3 regions of the Rhizobium sp. BK491 genome follow, and region 2 is predicted to be linked to each of the others. Evidence: riboswitches for the same ligand, from Rfam matches in the RefSeq annotation. Region 2 holds a riboswitch; each other region holds the start of a gene.
What was found. A riboswitch is a leader RNA that binds a small molecule or an ion and turns the genes downstream of it on or off. The one in region 2 is predicted to bind cobalamin.
Positions count from the first base shown of each region.

Region 1: another riboswitch for cobalamin. It lies ahead of nrdH (glutaredoxin-like protein NrdH); the one in region 2 lies ahead of FHX05_RS11435 (aromatic ring-hydroxylating dioxygenase subunit alpha).
Region 3: another riboswitch for cobalamin. It lies ahead of cobU (bifunctional adenosylcobinamide kinase/adenosylcobinamide-phosphate guanylyltransferase); the one in region 2 lies ahead of FHX05_RS11435 (aromatic ring-hydroxylating dioxygenase subunit alpha).

Region 1 covers NZ_JACIAR010000003.1:653,420-657,603, reverse strand. Annotated here, with positions in the region: gene nrdE (class 1b ribonucleoside-diphosphate reductase subunit alpha) at 1-1,920, opposite strand, end outside; gene nrdI (class Ib ribonucleoside-diphosphate reductase assembly flavoprotein NrdI) at 1,908-2,303, opposite strand; gene nrdH (glutaredoxin-like protein NrdH) at 2,315-2,536, opposite strand; cobalamin riboswitch at 2,785-3,003, opposite strand; gene FHX05_RS17460 (FUSC family protein) at 3,125-4,184, opposite strand, start outside.
Region 2 covers NZ_JACIAR010000002.1:736,308-740,491, reverse strand. Annotated here, with positions in the region: gene FHX05_RS11445 (GH25 family lysozyme) at 1-149, shown strand, start outside; gene FHX05_RS11440 (hybrid-cluster NAD(P)-dependent oxidoreductase) at 259-1,347, opposite strand; gene FHX05_RS11435 (aromatic ring-hydroxylating dioxygenase subunit alpha) at 1,350-2,594, opposite strand; cobalamin riboswitch at 2,691-2,895, opposite strand; gene FHX05_RS11430 (DUF6656 family protein) at 3,245-3,859, shown strand; gene FHX05_RS11425 (L-threonylcarbamoyladenylate synthase) at 3,918-4,184, shown strand, end outside.
Region 3 covers NZ_JACIAR010000001.1:597,201-601,384, forward strand. Annotated here, with positions in the region: gene cobN (cobaltochelatase subunit CobN) at 1-487, opposite strand, end outside; gene cobW (cobalamin biosynthesis protein CobW) at 497-1,546, opposite strand; gene cobU (bifunctional adenosylcobinamide kinase/adenosylcobinamide-phosphate guanylyltransferase) at 1,552-2,076, opposite strand; cobalamin riboswitch at 2,217-2,616, opposite strand; gene FHX05_RS03015 (chloride channel protein) at 2,797-4,184, shown strand, end outside.

The DNA of each region.
Region 1 (4,184 bases), on a different contig from region 2:
GCCGATCTTGCCTTCCTTGCGGATCTCGATCTTGGAGACGATCGGGTGGATCGAAGAGGTCGAGTGGTTGATATAGGAGATCGAGCCCGTCGGCGGCACGGCCTGCAGGTTCTGGTTATAGAGCCCGCCTTCCATCACGGCTTTCTTGAGTTCCAGCCAATCTTCCTGGGTCGGAACGGCAATGCCGGCCTTTTCGAAGATCTCCGCGACACGTTCGGTCGCAGGCTTCCATTCCTGGTTCGTATATTTGTCGAAATATTCGCCGGAGGCGTATTTCGAATTCTCGAAGCCCTTGAAGCTCTGGCCTCGCTCGACCGCAAGCAGGTTCGAGCCGCGAATGGCGTGGTAGGTCACCGTATAGAAATAGATATTGGTGAAATCGACGCCTTCTTCCGAACCGTAGAAAATGCGCTCGCGGGCGAGATAGCCGTGCAGGTTCATCTGGCCGAGGCCGATCGCATGGCTTTCGTCATTGCCCTTCTCGATCGACGGTACGGAGGAGATATGGCTCATGTCGGAGACAGCCGTCAGCGCGCGGATCGACATTTCGATCGTCTTGCCGAAATCGGGGCTGTCCATCGCGGCAGCAATGTTGAGCGAGCCGAGATTGCAGGAGATGTCCTTGCCCATATGCTTGTAGGCGAGGTCGTCGTTGTATTCGCTGGCTTCGCTGACCTGCAGGATTTCAGAGCAGAGATTGCTCATGGTGATGCGGCCGGCAACCGGATTGGCGCGGTTCACCGTGTCCTCGAACATGATGTAGGGGTAGCCGCTCTCGAACTGGATTTCGGCGATCACCTGGAAGAATTCGCGCGCCTTGATCTTCTTCTTGCGGATGCGGCTGTCGCCCACCATCTCGCGATACTTCTCCGTCACCGAGATTTCGGTAAACGGCACGCCGTAGACGCGCTCCACGTCGTAGGGCGAGAAGAGATACATATCCTCGTTGTTCTTCGCGAGCTCGAAGGTGATGTCCGGAATGACCACGCCGAGCGACAGTGTCTTGATGCGGATCTTCTCGTCGGCATTTTCTCGCTTGGTATCGAGGAAGCGCATGATGTCCGGGTGGTGGGCGTTCAGATAGACGGCGCCCGCCCCCTGCCGCGCGCCAAGCTGGTTGGCATAGGAGAAGGAATCTTCCAGCAGCTTCATGACGGGAATGATGCCGGACGACTGGTTCTCGATGTGCTTGATCGGCGCACCGGCCTCACGGATGTTGGTGAGCGATAGCGCCACGCCTCCGCCGCGTTTCGAAAGCTGCAGAGCCGAGTTAATGGCGCGGCCAATCGATTCCATATTGTCTTCGACACGCAGCAGGAAGCAGGAGACCAGCTCTCCGCGCTGCTTCTTGCCGGCATTGAGGAAGGTCGGCGTTGCCGGCTGGAACCGGCCGGAGATGATCTCGTCGACCAGATCGCGGGCAAGTTGCTCGCTGCCCTGCGCCAGCGTCAGCGCGACCATGCAGATGCGGTCTTCATAACGCTCGAGATAACGTTTTCCGTCGAAGGTCTTCAGCGTGTAGCTGGTGTAGTATTTGAAGGCGCCGAGGAAAGTCGGGAAACGGAACTTCTTCGCATAGGCGTGATCGAAGAGATCGCGCACGAAATTGAAGGAATATTGGTCGAGCACCTCCTGCTCATAATAACCTTCCGTCACCAGATAATCGAGCTTTTCCCTAAGGTTATGGAAAAAGACCGTGTTCTGGTTAACGTGCTGCAGGAAGTATTGCTTCGCCGCCATGCGATCCTTGTCGAGCTGGATTTTTCCGTGCTCGTCATAGAGGTTCAGCATGGCGTTCAGGGCGTGATAATCCAAGGCCGTCTCCGGGGCCTTTGCCGGGCGGTCATTCGCGGGAGCAGGAAAAGTGCTCTGCGTTTTTTCGCCTGCATCCCGCGACAAAGAAGAGCTTAGCGTGTCCAAAATCGTTCCAATCCGTGTCTGACATTGGCGACATCCTCATCCGTGCCCAGAAGTTCGAACCGATAGAGATACGGTACCTGGCATCTGGCAGAGATGATGTCGCCGGCGATCCCATAGGTCGCGCCGAAGTTGCTGTTGCCCGCGGCGATGACCCCGCGGATGTTCGAACGGTTGCCCGCATCGTTGAGGAAGCGGATCACCTGCTTGGGCACGGCCCCCTTGCCGCCTTCGCCGCAATAGGTCGGGACGATCAGGACGTAGGGCGAGGTCGCACGAAACTCGTCGCCCGCGGCAAGCGGGATACGAGCAGCCGGCAATGCGAGCTTGACAACGAAGCGATGGGTATTTTCCGACCGGCTGGAGAAATAGACGATCTCGCCCACGGCCCGGATCCTTAAGCGAGGGTGCTGATCATGTCGGGACGGAAGCCGGCCCAATGCAGTTTACCGGCGACAACAACCGGAACCTGACGATAGCCGAGACCTTGCACCAGCTCATAGGCGGCGGCATCGGTCGATACGTCGACGATGGTGTAGTCGATGCCTTGGCGATCAAGCGCGCGGGTGGTTGCCGTGCACTGGACACAGGCGGGTTTGCTGTAGACGGTAATGCTCATGAGGTATCCTCGTATGGATGGGCACAGAAAATCGCTCGGGCATCGGATGATGCCCGCTCGGCGGGTGAAAAGTGGAGGTAAGCCTAGCCGGCGGCCGGACGCATTTCAGCGGCCGTCATTCGCGCGGGCGACTATGAATACTCAATAACATGGACTTCACCCCGAAGTTATTCATGCGGGGTCTTCAAGGAAGCGATGACGGCGATCCTGCCGCATGAACCATCGCTCGCCAGTCGGACACCCCGCCCGTGGACGTTGTTGCTCAAGGCAGGTCTCCTGGCTCGCGGGTCATAACATTCGTCCTGCCTTCCCAAGACACAAGGCCCCAGTGACGTCATCAAACGAATGCTCGCCGCTCACAGTTGCGGGGGCAGCTCCGGCTTGGCAATCATCATGCTCGCCGACCGGATTCCCATCTTAGCCTCCAATCCTTGCGAATCAGAAGAACCTCGAACACTATATATAGTATCCTCGGTTAAAATTGCGTCAACTGCTTCGACAGCCTCAATCGGATTTCCATGTTGATGGATGTCGACCATCGCACCCAACGCAGAGACTTGGGACTGGCCAAAAACAGGCTGGAGCCTTTCAATTGACGTTGCTTTCGCGGATGCGGTCGGCGAGATCGAGAAAATTCTGGCGCATGCGTCGCAATGTGAAATCGAGACCGAACAACCGGCCCGTTTCGCTAAATCCCATCGACTGGGCAGCCTCGGAAGTCTGAAGAGTGCTGAACGCGGCGTCGAAAGCCGCGTCGCCTGCCGAAAGCACATCCGGATCGATTTCACCACCGGCACGCAACGCCCGGCCGCATGCCTCCGCAAAGCGGGCCTGTGCCTCCAGCATTCCGCCTGCCTGCGGCCCGATCGCTTCGACAATCGCCGGCGGGAAAGGTGTTTCCACGATGTGGCTGAGATAGGTCATGTCGTTGCGGATGCGCCAGAGCGAACGGGGAATGGCCTCCGAAATTCCCTGTCGTGTCAGCCAGAAGGCGCGCTCGCGCTGCGCGTCGCTCAAAAGCGCTTCTGTCGCCATCAAGGACTGACGCAGGGCGATATTTGCCTCGGTGGCCGATACCGGCTCCCCCTTTTCGACGCCGGCTGCGAGCCTTCGCAAGATCTGCGCCATGACATCGAGTGCCGACCCGAAGCGATCCAAAACCATGGTCCGCGAGCGCGTCGGCAGGATGAACAGGCTGGCGAGCACGCCGACGACACCGCCCAGGGTAATTTCGGCGATGCGATCGATCACGAAAATCTCGACGGGAACGGCGGCGGAATGTGTCAGCATGACGATCGCGGCCGTCAGTCCGGCATTGCGCAGACGAGGCACGCGCACCGCCACGAAACTTGAAACGCCGACGACGCAGATCAGTGCAATGCCAATCGCAAACGGCTCCTGCGGCGTGACGAATACCGCAATACCTCCGAGCACGGCGCCTGCAACTGTCGCAACCAGCCGGTCGAAAGCCGCTCCGGCGGTCGCGCCCACCGACGCCTGCATGACGATCAGTACCGTGAAGACGGCCCAATAGCCCTGCTGGAGATGGAGATGCTGTGAAATGGCATAGGTGATCGTGCACGCGATCATGACCCTTAGCGCCTGCAGCGCCGCGCGTTTGGTCTGAATCAGCGATGTTTTGGGTTTC
Region 2 (4,184 bases):
CCGACCTGACGATCGCGCTCGCACAGATGTGCAGTGGGCCGCGGCAGATGCTCGTTTCCCTCATGCTCGAGATCGACCCCGTCGTCACGGCCTCGACCCCGCAAACCAAGCCGGTCGAGATTAATGAGCTGAACTACCAGGATTTCTAGAGCGTGATGCCGAAAAGTGTGGGCGGTTTCCGGACGACATCACGCTCTACTTCTTTGATGCTAGAGCGGATTCAGATTTTAGGTCGAATAGACCTAAAATCATCCGGCTCTAGGCCTCGATCTGCACATCCGTCTTCGGGCGCGAGCAGCAGGCGAGGATGTAACCCTCGTCGATCTCATCATCGAGGATGCCGCCATTGTGGCTCATCTCGACTTCGCCCGAAAGCTTCATGACCCGGCATGTGCCGCAGAGGCCGGATTCGCAGGCTGCACCGATGCGCACGCCGGCGCCCCGCGCCGCCTGAAGCACGGTCTGGCCCGCCGCACAGGCCACATCCTTGCCCGCCATCGTGAAGCGGATCGTGGTCGCCGCCTCGCCGGAAGCATCGTCAGAGACTTCCGCAAGCGGTGTCGCCGCATTCGCTGGCTGGAAGCTTTCCTGATGGTAGCGTGACATGTCGAAGCCATGCGCTTCGAGCATCGAGCGCACGGCATCCATGAAGACTTCCGGGCCGCAGCAGAAGATGGTGCGATCCATGAAATCGGGCGCCAGCAGGCCGATCTTCGCCTTGTCGATGCGGCCCTTCAGCCCCGACCAGAGATCGGTGCGGCCGCAGCCTTCGACGATGAAGCCGAGATCGAGGTTCGGCATGAAGCGGGCGAGATATTCGAGCTCGGAGCGGAAGATGATGTCCGTCGGGCTGCGCGAGCAATTGACGAAAGTAATGTCAGACAGTGGTGCTATGTCCGACATATACCGCGTCATCGACATCATCGGCGTGATGCCGGAGCCGGCCGAGACGAAGAGATATTTCTCGCCCGGATGACGGATGTGGCTGAAATCGCCGAGCGGGCCGAAAGCCTTGATGCGCATGCCCGGCTTCAGGTTCTCGAACATCCAGCGCGTGCCGATGCTATCTTTCTGCGCCTTCACCGTCACGGCGACCGAGAAGGGCCGTGACGGCGTGGACGACAGCGTATAGGTGCGCATGACCGGCTCCGGAGCCGCCGGCAGCTCCAGCGTCACGAACTGGCCCGGCAGATAGCGGAACCAGTTGTCCTTGTCGGACCCGAAGGTGAAGGTCATCACATCGGGCGCTTCGGGCGTGACTGAGAGACATTCGAGCAGATGCTGCCTGTCGCTCCAAGGCTGCATTTGGTCGAGATGGCGATGCGGAAGGGAGACGGCCATGTTCATGCTCAGGCAACTGCCGACAGCTTGGCCTGGTCGCCTTGCAGCCGGTTGATCATGAAAGTCGTGTACCATTCGACGAACTGCATGACGCCGCCTTCATGGATTTCCGAATAGGGACCGGGCTCATAGGCAGGCGAGCGGATGCCGAAGGCATTTTCCTCGACGATGCGGCGGTCCTGATCGTTGGTTTCGGTCCAGACGTGCGTCAATTCCTCGAGATTGTAGTCGACGCCTTCGACCGCATCCTTGTGAACGAGCCACTTCGTGGTGACGGCGGTTTCCTCGGCGCTGATCGGCAGGACACGGAAGGAAATCGCGTGGTCGCCGAGCATGTGGTTCCATGTCGTCGGATAGTGGAAGAGCAGCATGGTGCCGATGCCGTTGATCGTCACGTCGGGCGAGAGCGGCCGCCTGACGGCATTCTGGCCGGACATGGTGTAGCTTTCGGCGCCTTCGATCAGTGGCATGCGAGCGGTGCGGAACTGTCCGTCAGGAGAGATCTTGAATTCGCTCGGCAGACCCGCGGCTTCGCAGCGCGCCCAGTGCTCGGTGATGACGGGATCGTTCATCGCGCCCTGTACTCCCGTCACGGTCGGCGCTTCCGGGAAGGTGCGGCACAGTTCGGGGTGATTGGCCGCGCAATGATAACACTCGCGGTTATTTTCCCAGACGAGCTTCCAGTTGCCCTTCTCGATAATGGTGCTCTGGAAGGCGACCTTGGCTTCGCTGATACGATGCGGGGCCATGTAGGGCTCGATCGTGGCGCGAACCGGTGCGAAATCGGGAGCGTTCTGCGCGAGGCAGATGAAGATGTAGCCGCCGACACTTTCGCAGTGAACCGGCTTCAGCGAATACTGGCTCTTATCGAAATCCTCTGCCATCTGTCGGGCAAAGAGCAGCGAGCCGTCGAGTTCGTAAGTCCACTGGTGATACGGGCAGACGAGCTTTGCCGACGATCCGCGCTCGGTCGTGCAGACGCGCGAGCCGCGGTGGCGGCAGCTATTGTGGAAGGCGCGGATGACCTGATCGCGGCCACGGACGATGACGACGGGATAATCACCGATCTGAACGGTGAAGTAATTGCCCGCACGCGGCACTTCGCAATCATGGCCGATGAACAGCCAGTCGCGATAGTAGATCGTCTCCATGTCGAGCTTGAAGTATTCCGGATCAGTGTAGAAGGGTTGCTCCAGGCTGAAACCCGTCCGGTGGTTCTTCAGTTGCCGCAGAACTTTGCTGCCGATATCCATTTGCCTATCCTTGCGCAATACCGGAAGACGAGCAGAGGACATGCAAGGCCGTTGGGAACGGCCGAAAGCAATCCCCCGACCGCCCGCCGCGGTCAGTAAACCATATGTGCCCAAGGCTGGTTTCCGGGCTCTGGAGCGGCCCTGTTGCCAGGACCCCATGGCACCTTCCCAGACCAATCGGCCCAGTGGCTTTATCCGCCATGCCTCACTCCACCACCGTTGCGGGGGCAGCGCCGGATTTTGACCGGCTTCCCAATTCTCCGTCTCCCTAGCAGGCGGCACCTTGAGATTGATATCATCATAGCTCTCGGCCGCGTCTGCCGCTGCGCTGCAATGCGACATCGGCTTCGAATTTGACGACAGGTAAAACCGGACGATAGGACGGTTGTATGGCGTGAGAATATTGACAGGCAATTCAATTACTTGGGCGCTTGCATCGGAGATGGTCAAAGCATCGCATATCCATTCCGCCAATGACGCTTTATCCTGATTGCGACAGGTCAGCGAATGGCGGGTAATCAGGGGAATAATTGGGCGGCAGAAAGCGCCAACGGAGCCGCTATCGGGGCGCCTTCAATCCGGCACGATCAAGCTCGGCTCAAGCTTCGTGGTTCATCATGTCACCAAAGAGTTTTATAGCGAGATCCGGCATGGCCAAACTCAGATATTTCGACGCTGGGAAGCCCGCCGAGCCCGAACCGGCACAGCCGATATCGACGGGGTATACCGAATTCCTGCGTACCGGCCGTATCAACCGCAACAGGCCGCATTGGCTGGCGGAAGAGCGGGAATACCTCACCCACGAACAGGTGGCCGAACGCACGGCGCTGAAGCTCAGGGACGCCGGCGAGAAGACCCATGACCGGCTCAACAATTTCCATAGGTCCATCCGCTTTCCGAAGCTCATCTTTCATCACACGCTGAAGGACACGCCGCATCTCGGCTATTGCCACGTTACCGCGGCGCGGACGCAGTTCGCGCATTATGAGGACGTGAACTGGGCTTTCTATATCGCCAATTTCTTTGCCCGGATCGGCCAGGAAGCGAACTTCTTCGAAGACATCAGCCTCAAATATTCGCGGATGTATTTCGCTGTCGCCATCCATCCGGACAAGGAAGCCGAAGACAAGAAGCTGACGATCAACCGCGATGTCAGAGGCAACGGAGTGTTGTTCCACACCCACGATCCGCAGATCGCCATCCGCAATGTTCTTCTCCTCGGCGCCCGCAACGAGCAGCTCCGCGACATCATTCGCCAGCTTTGACGATTGATCCGAAAACTCGAAGAGCATAGAAACGGCCTGAACTGCAAGCAGGCAGGCCATGGCACGACACATAGACATTCTCGAACATCCGCAAACGGCAATAGAAGTGGCGACGGCGACCCTTGCCGAGGGTCTGCCGATCGGGCTGCCGACAGAGACGGTCTACGGCCTTGCCGCCGATGCCACTAATCCCGCCGCCATTACCCGGATCTATGAGACGAAGGGCCGGCCGCGCTTCAATCCGCTGATCTGCCATATGAGCGATCTCGCCATGGCCGAGCGCTATGCGATCTTCGACCCCATCTCGCGCAAGCTCGCGGAAGCC
Region 3 (4,184 bases), on a different contig from region 2:
TCTCAGCGCCCGTGAGCATCGCCTCTGCATAGACAAGAAACGCCCGGGAATTCGCTTCCCCGCCCTCGATCAGATAGGACCAGAGCGCGTTGAGATCATCGAGCGCAACGTTGGAGAATGGCGTCAGCCCAGGATCCGGCTTCGAATCCCCCGGCAGCACCGCAATCAAGGCGCCCTGGCGCGCCGCGCAGGCATGCAGCGCTTCCAGAGCATAATGGAAGTAACTCGCCCCTCCCAGCGCCCGCACGATGATGAGCTTCGCATGCCGCGCTGTCCTGTCGACATAGGTATCGACGGACATCGGATGCTTGAGGCTCATCAGGCTTGCAAGCCGAAGGGAACGGTCGCCCTCACCATGCGCCGCGGCAATCGCCGCAAGCTCGGTATCGGCAGCCGACAGAAAGAGGATATCGCCGGGCGACTGCCCAAGGTCGATCGCCTCCTCGCCGTCGCTGATCGTTCCCTTCTGTGCCAGGAGGAGATGCATGGATTTCCCTTAGGCCAGCGCCTCGATCGCCTTGCGCACGATCGTCTCGTCCATCTCGTGCAGACCGATCACCACGAGCCGGGTCGCGCGAGCTTCGCCCGGTGTCCAGGGGCGATCGAAATAGGTGTCGATGCGGCTGCCGACGGCCTGCACCTGCAGGCGCATGGGCTTGCCGGGGACATCGACAAAGCCCTTGAGGCGCAGCACGTCATGCTCCGCAATCACGCCCTTCAGCGCATCGACGAAAGCCACCGGATCGGCGATCGGGCCAAGCTCGACGACGAAGCTGTCGAACTCGTCGTGATCGTGCGGCGTGCCGTCCTCATGCTCCAGCTCGTGATGGGATTTGCGGTTGACAATATCGTCTTCCGTGCCGATTCCGAGGCCGAGCAGGATGGCGGCCGGCACATCGCCGTTCTTCGCTTCGATGATCGTCGGCTTGCGGACCGTGCGCGAGGCAACCTCGGCGCGGACGCGGCCGAGACCGTCGATATCGATCAGGTCGGTCTTATTGAGCACGATCAGATCGGCGCAGGTCAGCTGGTCCTCGAAAAGCTCTTCGATGGGGCTTTCGTGGTCGAGCGAATCATCCTCGACGCGAGCGGCTTCGACAGCGTCATGATTGTCAGCGAAACGGCCGGCAGCAACGGCGGCACTATCGACCACGGTGATGACGCCATCGACGGTGACGTGGGTGCGGATGTCGGGCCAGTTGAAGGCAGCGACCAGCGGCTGCGGCAGAGCAAGGCCTGACGTTTCGATGACGATGTGATCCGGGCGCGCATCGCGCTCTAGAAGCTTCGTCATCGTGGGGATGAAATCGTCGGCCACGGTGCAGCAGATGCAGCCATTGGTCAGCTCGATGATATCGTCTTCGGTGCAGTTCTCCGCGCCGCAGCCCTTCAGCACGTCGCCATCGACACCGAGATCGCCGAATTCGTTGATGATGAGCGCGATCTTCTTGCCGCCGGCATTCTGCAGGAGGTTGCGGATCATCGTCGTCTTGCCGGCTCCGAGGAAGCCGGTGATGACGGTGGCGGGAATCTTTTCCTGGTTCATATGCATCAACCCTTCATTTTCAGCGGCAGGCCCGCTGCGATAAAATAAACTTCGGCACTCGCCGCTGCGACCATTTGGTGCAGACGGCCGGCATGATCGCGAAACGCGCGCGCCATGCGATTTTCCGGCACGATTCCCAAGCCCACCTCGTTGGAGACGAGAACGAGCCTCGATCGTGCGGTCGGCAGAAAGGCGGTCAGGGCGGCAAATTCCGCCGCCATGTCACGCTCGGCCATCATCAAATTGGTGACCCATAGCGTCAGGCAGTCGACAAGCACGGCTCGCCCCTCGGCATCGATGGCGGCAAGCTGCCCGACAAGATCGATCGGCTCCTCATGCGTCTGCCAGAGATCGCCGCGGTCGGCACGATGCTTTGCGATGCGCTCGCGCATCTCCTCATCCCATGCCTGCCCTGTCGCCACATAGTGACGTTCAAGACCAGTGTCCAAAACCAGGGATTCGGCAAACCTGGATTTGCCGGAACGCGCGCCCCCAAGGACGAAGACTGCTCGGGAAGTCGAAGACGACATACGCTATGCCCGCTCCCACGCGGAAGCGAGGGTGGGCAGCACATCGCTGGAACCGGAAAACGGGCGCCTACACGCCGAAAACTCGTCTTGCGCCATGACAACCTCCGTGCTGGCAGCGGAACTTACGTCCCAGAACAGGCTCTGTGCCCGGCACGCATGGCAGGTCTCCTGGCTCGCGGATAAGGCGCCGCGACGGGGGCAGACCGAAACCGGTCGCCCCCAATCGTGCACAAGCGGGTCTTTCTCGCCTTCCCGGCAATGCATCATGAAAAGGCGGACGATTCGTAGAATAAGAGGCGTCCAGCCCCGGTTAATCATGATGCCACGCCAGTGGCTTTTTCGACTTGAGCCTGTCCCGCCCCGTTCGCCCCATGCGAACCATCGACAGAACAGGCTTCGAACCGAATGAAAGACCCTGACCGCTCTACAGTCGCGGGGTCGGCTGTGATGAGAACGCCCGAATTGGGTCCGTCCCTTCACATTCCCTTTTCATCCCATGCGGCAGATCGCCGCTCGGGAACCATTCGTTATGCCGGCAATGATTAGGCTTTCACTTACGTCAAGTCAATCAAGGGCATGGATGCGACCTGCGCCGTCCCGATTGCGAAATCGGCGGAAAATTCTCATGAAACCAGCGGCTTTTTTGCCGTATTTCTTTGATGTTAGGAGTTTATAGAGGGTAAGCTCTCACATTCGAGTAAAACGTATCGTCCGTTTCCCATGCTGCAGAAATTCCAACCGCGACGCCTCGGCGTCTTCTCGGCCCTATTCGATCTCGGTCGCTTCAGGGCATTGCTGCGCCGTGGCGAATTGGGACTTGTCTTCGCCGGAGCGCTGGTAGGCATAGTATCCGGCTGTGCGGTCACGGCGATGAGCTATATCTCGCGCAAACTTCACAGCGTCATCTATGGCATAACCGACTACGAACGCTTGAGTTCGGCGGCGATGGCAATTCGGGACAAATCGGTAGTGTTCATCGCACCAATCGCAGGCGGCATCATTCTCGGCATCCTGCTCTACATATTGTCCCGCACACGCAAAAAGCCGATGGTCGATCCGATCGAAGCCAATGCGCTGCACGGCGGTCGCATGTCGCTCACCGACAGTATCATCGTTGCCGTGCAGAACCTGATCTCGAATGGATTCGGCGCCTCTGTCGGGCTTGAAGCAGGTTACACACAGATTGCCGCCGGCATCGCCTCCAAATTCGGCTACAAGATGCAGATGCGCCGCGCGGATCTGCGCATGCTCGTCGGCTGCGGCGCGGCCGGCGCCATCGCCGCCGCTTTCAACGCGCCGCTCACCGGCGCCTTCTACGCCTTCGAGCTGATCATCGGCAGCTATTCGATCGTGACCCTGACACCCGTCGTCGTTTCGGCGCTGATATCCACAATGATCGCAAGACTGCTTGCCGGCGACGACTTTGCCATCGATATCGATCACTTCGGGGCGATCGTGCCGGCGGATTATCTTCCGGCCATCCTGCTCGGCGCCTTCTGCGCCGGTATCGGCATCCTGATCATGCAGGGCGTCGCATGGGTCGAGGAACTGGCGCGCAAAAGCTCGATCGCGCCGCCTTTCCGCCCTGCACTTGGCGGCTTGGTGGTGGGAACACTGGCGTTGATCTCGCCACAGGTTCTGTCTGCCGGCCACGGCGCCCTGCATCTTAACCTATCGGCCGATGTGACGCTGAGTGCACTTGTCGGCGTCTTCGTCCTGAAGTCCCTGGCATCAGCGGTCTCGATCGGCTCCGGCTTCAGAGGCGGTCTCTTCTTTGCGTCGTTGTTCATGGGTGCGCTGCTCGGCAAGATCTTCGCTTATTGCGCACCTTATTTCGATCACGCCACGCTGACGCCGGCCGTCTACGCAGTCGTCGGCATGAGCTCGCTTGCCGTCGCGATCATTGGCGGGCCGCTTACCATGACCTTCCTGGCGCTCGAAATCACCGGAGATTTTCCGATCACCGCCCTGGTTCTGGCGGCGGTCATCACCTCCTCGCTGGTGGTGCGCACGACCTTCGGCTACTCCTTCGCCACATGGCGCTTCCATTTGCGCGGCGAGAGCATCCGCAGCGCTCACGATGTCGGCTGGATCCGCAACCTGACCGT